3 regions of the Pseudoalteromonas carrageenovora IAM 12662 genome follow, and region 1 is predicted to be linked to each of the others. Evidence: predicted binding sites of a transcription regulator. Region 1 holds the regulator's gene; each other region holds the start of a gene.

What was found. Region 1 encodes FliA, which starts transcription of late flagellar genes. Its sites were predicted from a motif close to CTAAAGNTNNNNNNNNNNNNGCCGATA; they were not measured.
Region 2: ALFOR1_RS06110 (VC2046/SO_2500 family protein) is a predicted target of FliA. The motif match lies at 1,397-1,423, and genes of this name have one in related genera.
Region 3: ALFOR1_RS14165 (DUF3530 family protein) is a predicted target of FliA. The motif match lies at 1,766-1,792, and genes of this name have one in related genera.

What each region holds. Positions count from the first base shown of each region.
Region 1 is NZ_LT965928.1:2,654,800-2,658,080, forward strand. It holds gene ALFOR1_RS12035 (protein phosphatase CheZ) at 1-445, opposite strand, end outside; gene cheY (chemotaxis response regulator CheY) at 463-846, opposite strand; gene ALFOR1_RS12045 (RNA polymerase sigma factor FliA) at 887-1,597, opposite strand; gene ALFOR1_RS12050 (MinD/ParA family ATP-binding protein) at 1,624-2,484, opposite strand; gene flhF (flagellar biosynthesis protein FlhF) at 2,477-3,281, opposite strand, start outside.
Region 2 is NZ_LT965928.1:1,319,355-1,322,635, reverse strand. It holds gene ALFOR1_RS06115 (DUF6172 family protein) at 314-616, opposite strand; gene ALFOR1_RS06110 (VC2046/SO_2500 family protein) at 835-1,362, opposite strand; tRNA gene ALFOR1_RS06105 (tRNA-Tyr) at 1,475-1,559, shown strand; tRNA gene ALFOR1_RS06100 (tRNA-Tyr) at 1,609-1,693, shown strand; gene ALFOR1_RS06095 (M48 family metallopeptidase) at 1,909-2,607, opposite strand; gene ALFOR1_RS06090 (MHYT domain-containing protein) at 2,927-3,281, shown strand, end outside.
Region 3 is NZ_LT965928.1:3,117,159-3,120,439, reverse strand. It holds gene djlA (co-chaperone DjlA) at 1-820, shown strand, start outside; gene ALFOR1_RS14165 (DUF3530 family protein) at 803-1,735, opposite strand; gene rluA (bifunctional tRNA pseudouridine(32) synthase/23S rRNA pseudouridine(746) synthase RluA) at 2,177-2,830, opposite strand; gene rapA (RNA polymerase-associated protein RapA) at 3,041-3,281, opposite strand, start outside.

The DNA.
Region 1 (3,281 bases):
AATTGTTCATAAACTTATCGATGCTATGACACAGCGTCTTAAACTCACCTAACTCAATTTCGCGACTCATTAAGCGATCCCAAGTCGGTTTAATATGAGATATTTCATCTGCTAATTGCTGAGCAATAGGCAAACTTGCTTCAACGGCATCCATTGTTTTATTAGCTGCATTTTCAGTCATTTCCATAACATAATTAAGCCGCTTTTTAGCATCAGGAATAGCGTCGGTAGTTAAGTCAGTTAAACGTGTATCAAGTTCAAAGCTTTTAAGCGCTTCGTGCAATTGACGGGTTAACTTTCCAACTTCAGCAAATAATTCAGATTGCTCTTGTGAAGCGGTTTCTAAAATTAACTGATTGGCTTTCTCTTGCTCACCGTTTTCTAAAAAAACGACGAGTTGTCGAGCTTGTTCTAAAGTTATTTGAGGCGCAGCAGGTGCTGACATAAGCCTCTCCCCCATCATTAACCTAAACGTTCAAATACTTTTTCTAATTTAGTTTTTAATGTTCCAGCCGTAAAAGGCTTCACAATATAACCATTAACGCCAGCTTGAGCTGCTGCAATTATTTGTTCTTTTTTCGCTTCAGCTGTCACCATTAGTACAGGGATATGTTTTAATTTATCATCTGCACGAATCGCTCTTAAAAGGTCAATACCTTGCATTCCCGGCATGTTCCAATCTGTAACCACAAAGTCAAATACTTGATTTTGTAACATAGGCAAAGCTGTAGAACCGTCATCAGCTTCTTGAACGTTAGTGAAGCCTAAGTCACGTAACAGATTTTTAATAATACGTCTCATCGTTGAAAAATCATCAACAACAAGAATTTTCATGTTTTTATCCAAAACATCCTCCAGTGAGGTTTTAACCTTAGTTTACTTACTACTAATTTATCCAGTCATTGATTTTAGCTTTAAGCTTAATCATCGCCTGACCATGTATTTGACTTACACGCGATTCACTTACATCGAGTATATGTCCTATTTCTTTTAAATTCATTTCATCGTTATAGTACAAAGAAAGTACCATTGCATCACGCTCTGGTAATGATTTAATTGCACTAAGCAAAGACTCATTAAACCGTTCATTTTTAACATTATTAAAAGGTTTGTCTAGTGATAAATCTTGCCCTACAGGAGTGATAACATCTTCATCAACTCCAAGATCCTCAATACCTAATACTTTACTTGCGTTAACATCATTTAAAATATGATGGTACTCATTTAACGAAATTTCAAGTTTTTCAGCAACTTCTGTATCTGATGGTTCACGATTTAAGCTACTTTCAAGCTCTGTGATGGCCTCAGCTACTTGCCTACTTTTACGGTGTACTGAGCGAGGGGCCCAATCACCCCGGCGCATTTCATCGAGCATAGCTCCACGAATTCTTATACCTGCGAAGGTTTCAAAACTTGCGCCTTTGGTTGCATCAAAGTTTTTTGAAGCTTCAATTAAACCTATCATTCCTGATTGAATTAAATCATCAAGTTGAACACTTGGCGGTAATCGAGCAATTAGATGGCATGCCACTTTTTTTACAAGCGATGCATGCTTTTCAACAATCACATTTAAGTTTTGTGTTGTTTGATATCCCATAGCTCTATTCACCAATGTTGTCATAATTAGCCGTTTACTAGTTTTTCAATGAAAAACTCTAAATGCCCAGATGGTTGGTTTGGTATTGGCCATTTAACTGCTTTTGTTGCCAGCGTTTTAAATGCAAGGGCTGCTGGCGAATTCGGAAAGAGTTCTACAATTACTTTTTGGCGACGCGTTGATTTACGCATATTTTCATCATATGGAACGGTGGCAACAAGCTCCATTGAAATATCTAAAAACCGATCCGTTACTTTAGATAGCTTTGCAAATAACTCTTGGCCTTCTCGCATACTGCGGACCATATTTGCAACAATTTTAAATTTATAAACACCATGCTCACGGCTTAATACTTTAATTAACGCATATGCATCAGTTATTGATGTTGGCTCATCACAAACAACAACCATGACATCTTGTGCAGCTCGAGAAAAACTTAGCACCATGTCAGAAATACCGGCGGCAGTATCTACAATTAAAATATCAAATTCAGTGTTGAGTTCACTAAAAGCACGAATTAAACCAGCGTGCTCTGAAGGCGATAGTTCGACCATACTCTGCGAACCCGACGTAGCAGGTACAATTTTTATTCCTGCAGGGCCTTCAACTAAAATTTCATCCAGCTCGCATTCGCCAGATAAAACATGTGACAAGTTGCGCTCTACGCGCAAACCAAGCATCACATCACAATTTGCTAAGCCTAAGTCGGCATCAAGCACTAATACTCGATTACCTTGCTGCCCTAATGCAATAGCAGTATTTAGAGAAACGTTTGTTTTCCCTACTCCACCTTTACCACCAGTAACAGCGATAACTTTTACGCCGTTGTTATTGTTTTGACTCATTTTGCGCAGGCCGCTTGCTTGATCTAATACTGTGTTAATCATACATCCCTACTGTGCTTGGCGCCACTGCTTGGTGCCTTGAATGTTGTGCTTTTGTTCTTTTTAAATACAATTGCTCAGCCTTTTTAACTAGTTTCTCAGCATTTGCAACTCGAATATCTTCTGGTACTCGTTGCCCGTTAGTAAGATACCCTATTGGAAGGCGATTTTGAATCGCAATACTAATAATCTCACCCAAACTTAAAGACTCGTCTAACTTGGTGAAAATACAACCACTTAACTGTACTTTTTTAAAGTGACGTACGGTTTCTTGTAGTACATTAATTTGTGCTGTTGCACTTAATACTAAATAACTACGAATATCAACGCGTTGATTACGCATTAATGTATTTAACTGCTCAGTTAAACGCAAGTCTCGCTGGCTCATACCTGCTGTATCAATTAATACTAGACGCTTATTACGTAAATGATATAAAACTTCAGCTAATTCATTAGCATCTTTTACTTGTTTAACTCCACAACCAATGATTCGTCCGTATGTGGCAAGCTGCTCATAAGCACCAATTCTGTAAGTGTCAGTTGTAATTAATGCGACTTTATCAGCACCATATTTTTGAGCGCCTAAAGCTGCAAGTTTAGCAACCGTTGTTGTTTTACCTACGCCTGTTGGGCCAACTAACGCATAAACACCACCTTGGCGAAGTATCTCGTTGTTAGTTGTTTGCATTTGATCTTCGACCATAGTTAATAATGCTTTCCAACCTTGTTGGCGAGATACATCGTCAGGCACAAAACAAGCCATTTGCTGAGCGACTTCTTTATCTATACCCATACCAACT
Region 2 (3,281 bases), 1.3 Mb from region 1:
GTAGTGAAGCTGAGGTGGCGATAAAATATCAAGAAATGCATTATTACTTTATTGGCGAGTTGAATGAAGTGACAGTTAAAATGTGTGCAGAAAAATTCGACTCGCTTTGCTAATCATTTAAAAATGAAAGCTATACTAAGCACATATGTAGTTACCTAACCTTCTAGGCAATCACATAGCAAACGCTAGGTATGGCACTTCAAAATGATTGAGGGTTATTTAGATTGGCATAAACAAAGAACGGATCATAAAAACAAAAAATGGGCCACTTAGGCCCATTTCATAATTTACATATTAGTTTTAAACTAACTTTTTACTCGTCATCATCAAGGTCTAACTGTTGACGCTGTGCAGGTCGAGCTAAAATCTCTACATAGAAAGAAGTTAAACCTTGCTTTTCAATTTCGCCAATTTGGTTGTTTAATTCAGCAACATGCACAACCTGTGCTTCTTCTGCTGTATTACCAAACTTACAGTCAAATGCCCAATAATCAGCATCTTCAGGAAGCGTCTTGTTACGCTCTCTTTTCAAATATTTTTTCACTTCGTGCTTTGCAGCATCAACCATACGAGGGTATTTGATTTTCTCGTGATTTAGCGTGAATGTTTTCTTCATTACGTTCCTAATTACCTTTGTTTAATGATAACGGCATTTAATGTCATACCATTTGTCGCCATTATAGCAATTGCATTTAATTTTTGGATGCTTTTTTTACATTAAATCAATTATTAGACATTATATAAAGCAAAGCTTGAATAAAATGTATTTTACAGACTTTTTATTACAAGAAAATTATATAGAGGGTGCATGTTTTCATGCAAGGTGGTTAGAGACTAAACCGCTATCAAATGAAGGGGTTGATGAATTGAATCGTCGTTTAAACTATCGTAAAAAGCACTTGCGTCAATAGGTGGGTTTGCTAACTGAGTATATTCACTTTTAATCCGTCGCCTAACCGCTATCTCGCAATTATCTAATACATTAAGTGGAATATGCTTGTCATCATCTCTAATTGTGAGTGGCTCGGGCTTTAGGTATTGATTAAGTTTAATGCTTTTCATACCCGCCTGCGCACCATGCTCTGAGATTAAAGCTGCATTAAACTGCCCTATAAGCATATCAAACTCACCGGGGGCTAGCGATTGTTTAGGCCCAGCACCAAATTTCTTTCTCAAGGAATCTTCAGATGTGGCTGTACTGTCAATTTCTGTTTTTGGCAGATGAAATTGACTGAAGTCTAATGCATCATGCGAAAGCATCGCTAATAAAAGTGCAAACTCGCCTCGGCGATTTTCATGCACACTATTATTAAGTTTGCTATTTAGCTGACTCTCTGTGATTAACAAATCATCGATTTGCATAGTCTTTAGCCGATTATGGTAACTGATAGATATTTATCGGCTTTATTTCAATTTTCTTTAGCTTTTTTCTTTACTTAAATACGCATTTTGCTATTATCAGCGCCGTTGCATTGGAGGGGTTCCCGAGCGGCCAAAGGGATCAGACTGTAAATCTGACGGCTCAGCCTTCGCTGGTTCGAATCCAGCTCCCTCCACCACTTTTCTTACCGCTAAGTTAAGTGGGGCCAAATGTAACAAAAATAGTGTGGAGGGGTTCCCGAGCGGCCAAAGGGATCAGACTGTAAATCTGACGGCTCAGCCTTCGCTGGTTCGAATCCAGCTCCCTCCACCACTTCTTTTTTTATTCCTATATTCCTATATTCCTATATTCCTATATTCCTATATTCCTATATTCCTATATTCCTATATTCCTATATTCCTATATTCCTATATTCCTATATTCCTATATTCCTATATTCCTATATTCCTATATTCATATATTCCTATATTCCTATATTCCTATATTCATATATTCCTATATTCATATATTCCTATATTCAAATTAATTTAAAAAACCCATTGTAAACCCATACTATTTTGCTTTAGCCATTTTGATGGTGCTTTATAATCAGGAAAAAAACGCTCAACATGCTGCCAAAATGCTTTGCTGTGGTTTAGGTGTCGTAAGTGCGCTAACTCGTGAACAATCACATAATCAATAGCATGGTAAGGCGCTCCGATTAAATGCAAATTAAAGGTTAACTCACGTTTGCTATTACAACTTCCCCACTTTCGCTTATAAATAGCGATTTTTAAACGCATTGGTAACTCTTCGCCCATTTTTTCGCAAAAGTACGCTAAACGCATTTCTATATATGCCGTTAACTGCTCTTTTAGGTATTCTTCAAGAAGTTGCTGATATTTTTGTCCAAGATTTTTAACGCGTGAAGAATGAGTAATAAGCAAATTGTTATCACACTTTATGACCTCTGACTTAACATCCTGCTTAAATTCAATATTTACAGCTCTATCAAAAATTAAAACTTGCTTATCTCTTAGCGGGTACTGTCTGGTATCAGTAATATAAAGCTGTTTAGTTAATTGGGCTCTTACCCACGCCTGCTTATTAAAAAGCCATTTTTCTATTTGTTTATTACTAACAAACTGAGGGGCATACACAGTCACCTTTTTATTATGTACTTTAATTGCAACCGTTTTTCGTCTGGTGCTTTTTTTTAACTGATACTCAAACACTGTTATTCTCATACACTATTTGCGATGGACAAATCCGTACGCAATTAATAAAACATCGTAAAATGCGCGATTATCTTAATTAAATACACTAACCCATTACTTTACTAAGAATTACCCGATAAAAAATTTAAATAAACCCAAATTTAACCAATTTGGTGCAATAGAAGAGCGACATTTAAATAGTTATCACAGACTAAAAAACTATCTTCTGATAAATAAAAGAAAACAGAAAGTAATAAATTCGTTGTTTTAATCAGTTCGTTGAATTAAGAGTTTATTTATTAATTAATTAGATTAAAATAAAAAAATAAAGATTATATTTTGAGCCATTATGTTATCAGCTTTTTTTATCACAGACCAAGACCCTAGCTTAATCATTAATGGCGTTTACGATCCTCTTTTAGTAACTATGTCGTTACTAATTGCTATTTTTGCAGCCTTTTTCACCATTCGGCTTATAGACCTAGCAAAAGAAACTCATTTTCCTAGCTACCAACGCTTGGCAAATATAACCGCTGCTGCTGTTTTTTCAGCTGGTATTTGGAGCATGCACTTTATTGGTATGTTGGCATTTTCGCTGTGTACAAATATAGATTATGATCCAACAATTACACTGCTCTCTTTTATCCCTGCGTTTGTAGCATGTCAGTACGCAGTATCAATGCTTGTTAATAGTAAGGGTAACT
Region 3 (3,281 bases), 460 kb from region 1:
TGGCAAAATTTTTGGTGCCATATTAGGTTTATACCTAGGTCATTTATTTGATAAAAGCCTTAAAAACGATTTTGACAAAGCCGGTGGCTTTTCAAGCTTATTTAAAGGTGATGATGTACATGAACGCCAAGCATTATTTTTCTCAAGTTGCTTTGCGGTTATGGGGCACATTGCAAAATCGAATGGCCGTGTAAGCGAAGTACATATAAAAGCAGCTAATTTATTTATGGATGAAATGGGCTTAAAAGGCGATGAACGTCGCGAAGCTCAACATGCATTTCAAGCGGGTAAAGAAAGTGATTTCTCTTTAAAAGAAACCGTAAGCGATTTTAAGGAGCGCTTTACCACTCGCCACGATTTATTGCAGCTGTTTTTAGAGATACAAATTCAAATGGCGTTTTCTGATGGTGTATTAGCTGAGCAAGAAAAACAGTTATTAGCACAGGTAAGTAAGCAGTTAGGTATTTCTAAACCTCATTTTGCATTTGTTTTAAAACGTTACCAAGCTGAGTTTAATTTTAGGCAGCAACAGCAGCGTTACAAGCAACAGCAACAAGGTCAAAGTAGTAGTTACCGTGAAGGTTCTGGGCATCACGTACCGCCAGATAATAGTATGAACCGCTCACAAGCACTTGCGTTACTAGGGTTAAATAGCGACGCTACTGCGCGAGATATTAAAGTCGCATATCGAAAATTAATGGCGCAGCATCATCCTGATAAACTTGTGTCGCAAGGGTTACCAAAGCACATGATGGAAGTTGCGGTTAAAAAAAGCCAAGACATACAGGCAGCTTACGAGTACTTAAAAAAGGCGGCGTAAAAATCCGTCTATTTCTTTGCTTAAACGTGCGTGCTGCTGTGGGGCGTTTCGCATACCAAAAAGCTGGCGCTGACGGTAATCAAACTTAGCGTTTCGGTTAACCCAGCGCTTGCGGTTTTTAAGGCTAAGCAAAATGTCAGTACTGTCGTTTGTGTAGTAAATATCAAGTAACGCAGGGGCTACTAACGATGTTGCTTGGCTTAACTCTTCATTGCGTTGAGCATTCGGTAAGTAGCTGCTTAAACTAACAAAAGCATTAATTTTAGACTCTGGGAAATCTGCATAATACTCAAGTAACATGCCTGCACTCGCTCCTTGGGCTATTACAACAATATTACTGGGCTCAGCCATCGCTGTTTGATAGAGCGCTTCGTAGCGTAGTATTAGATTAGTTTTGTAGTCTTCAAGCACATCATTATTTACAGGCTCAATTGCACTAACATAGTGTGGCTCTGCGCTTTGTTTCTCAGGTTCATTAGCATCACTTTTAGACTCATCGCTGGTTGAGGTTTCTACAGCGTCAGTTGGCGTAACAGGTTTCATTTTTTTTGCTTGCCAATCTATATCTGGCACAGTCATAGCGTAGGTTGTGTAACCTAAGTTGTTAAGCTCTTTACGAAGAAAGCTCATACCTGAGTTATTCGTAGGGACTGAATGCCAATCCGGAATAAGTAAAACAACCCCTCTAAAATTGCTGCTCATATATTCGCTATAAAGGCTCAAAAATTCGGTATCGCCAGCAAGAATTGGTTTTATTTCAGCGTTGGGGAGTAGGCGTTCGATATCGCTGTTTTCAATACTTGAAAGTGCAGGAGGAGCAATATGCTCAACCGCAGTTGCAGGTAGAGCTAAAAAAACTGAGTAGCTAAACGCTAAGCAACACAAAATCTTTTTAAATAATTGCAAAAAAACCATAACACACTCAACTAATAGTCATTAGTTAAGTATCGGCCTAGTTAACTAAAAGTTTAATAATTTAGTTAGGGCGTGTTGATCTTTGATGGTTAAATTTACAGCAGTATGTTTGGTTTTTAGGCAAGGCAGAGCCTATGAAGTGTGGTTACTCCCCATAAATAGGCGATAACGCAGCATAAATGCCAAACATGCGCTGCCCTTCGGGTTCTGCCTAGGGGCGATAAACTCTTTGTTGCCTACATGGATGTAGGTAAGGGGCGTGAGCAGGACGCGGAAGCTTTACTCGGTTTTTACTTATTCTTACATGGATGTAAGCCAGTAGGGTAACGCAGGAGCAGTTACCGAGCCACTAGGTTACAAACCTCGCGCCGCGATTTAATCGCCCCTAGATTGAACAAATTTCAATCCGCAAAGATCAACACGCCCTGGTCATTGAGCTTATTAAAATTCAGGCTCAACTTCAAAAGTAAGTACTTGCTCAGTAACTGGGTGCTTTAATGTAAGCATTTGTGCATGCAATTGTAAGCGAGGTGCAGCAGCGAGTGCATCTTTATGGGCGTATAACCTATCACCTAAAATAGGGTGGCCAAGGCTTAACATATGCACACGCAATTGATGCGAACGCCCTGTTATTGGAGTGAGCTCTACGCGGGTAGCATTAGCTTCGCGCGTGAGTATTTTATAATGTGTAAGCGAAGGTTTACCTCTTTCATGGTCAACCATTTGTTTAGGGCGATTAGGCCAGTCGCAAATAAGCGGTAAATCTACTGAACCGTTAGGGTGTTCAAGCAGTCCGTAGACGCGTGCAATGTAACGTTTTGCGGTTTCGCGTTCTTGAAACTGCATACTTAAATGCCTATGCGCCGCCTTATTCATTGCCAAACACAATATACCTGAGGTAGCCATATCTAAACGATGAACTATTTTAGCTGTTGGAAAAACGCGATTAACGCGGTTAATTAAACTATCGGCATGTTTTGGATCTTTACCCGGAACCGTTAATAACTCACTTGGCTTATTAACAATGAGTAAGTCGTCATCTTGATAGAGTATGGTTAAATACGGACTCATTGGGGGATTGTAATTAACTAACACGGCCGACCTCAGTAATTTTGCAGGGCGCTATTTTAGGGGAGCGAAGGAAAAGGCTCAAGGAAAACATTCTCAGCCTGTACAAAGGCTCCTAACTTATATGCAGTTTTCTGATGCATAAAAAAGCGCGGTATAAATACCGCGCTTTATTAAGCTGTCATTTTTAATTTTTTACTAACGACTGACAGCTATAAACTTAAAGCTCAAAAAACCTTAGTGCGAAACCACAATTAAGCGAATTGCATCAAGTTGTAACTGCGCTTTTTCAATATGCGTGCTCAGCTCGCTGCGCTGCTTATCGAAGAAAGTAATTTCCTCTTGGCGAATATTCGGGTTAATTTGTTTAAGGGCTTCTAAACGAGATTGCTCTTCACCTAGCGTACTTTGCATTTTAGTTAAAGAGGCTTCACGAATCACTTCTAGTTTTTCTTGCGCCATGTCTTTTGCATTGTTG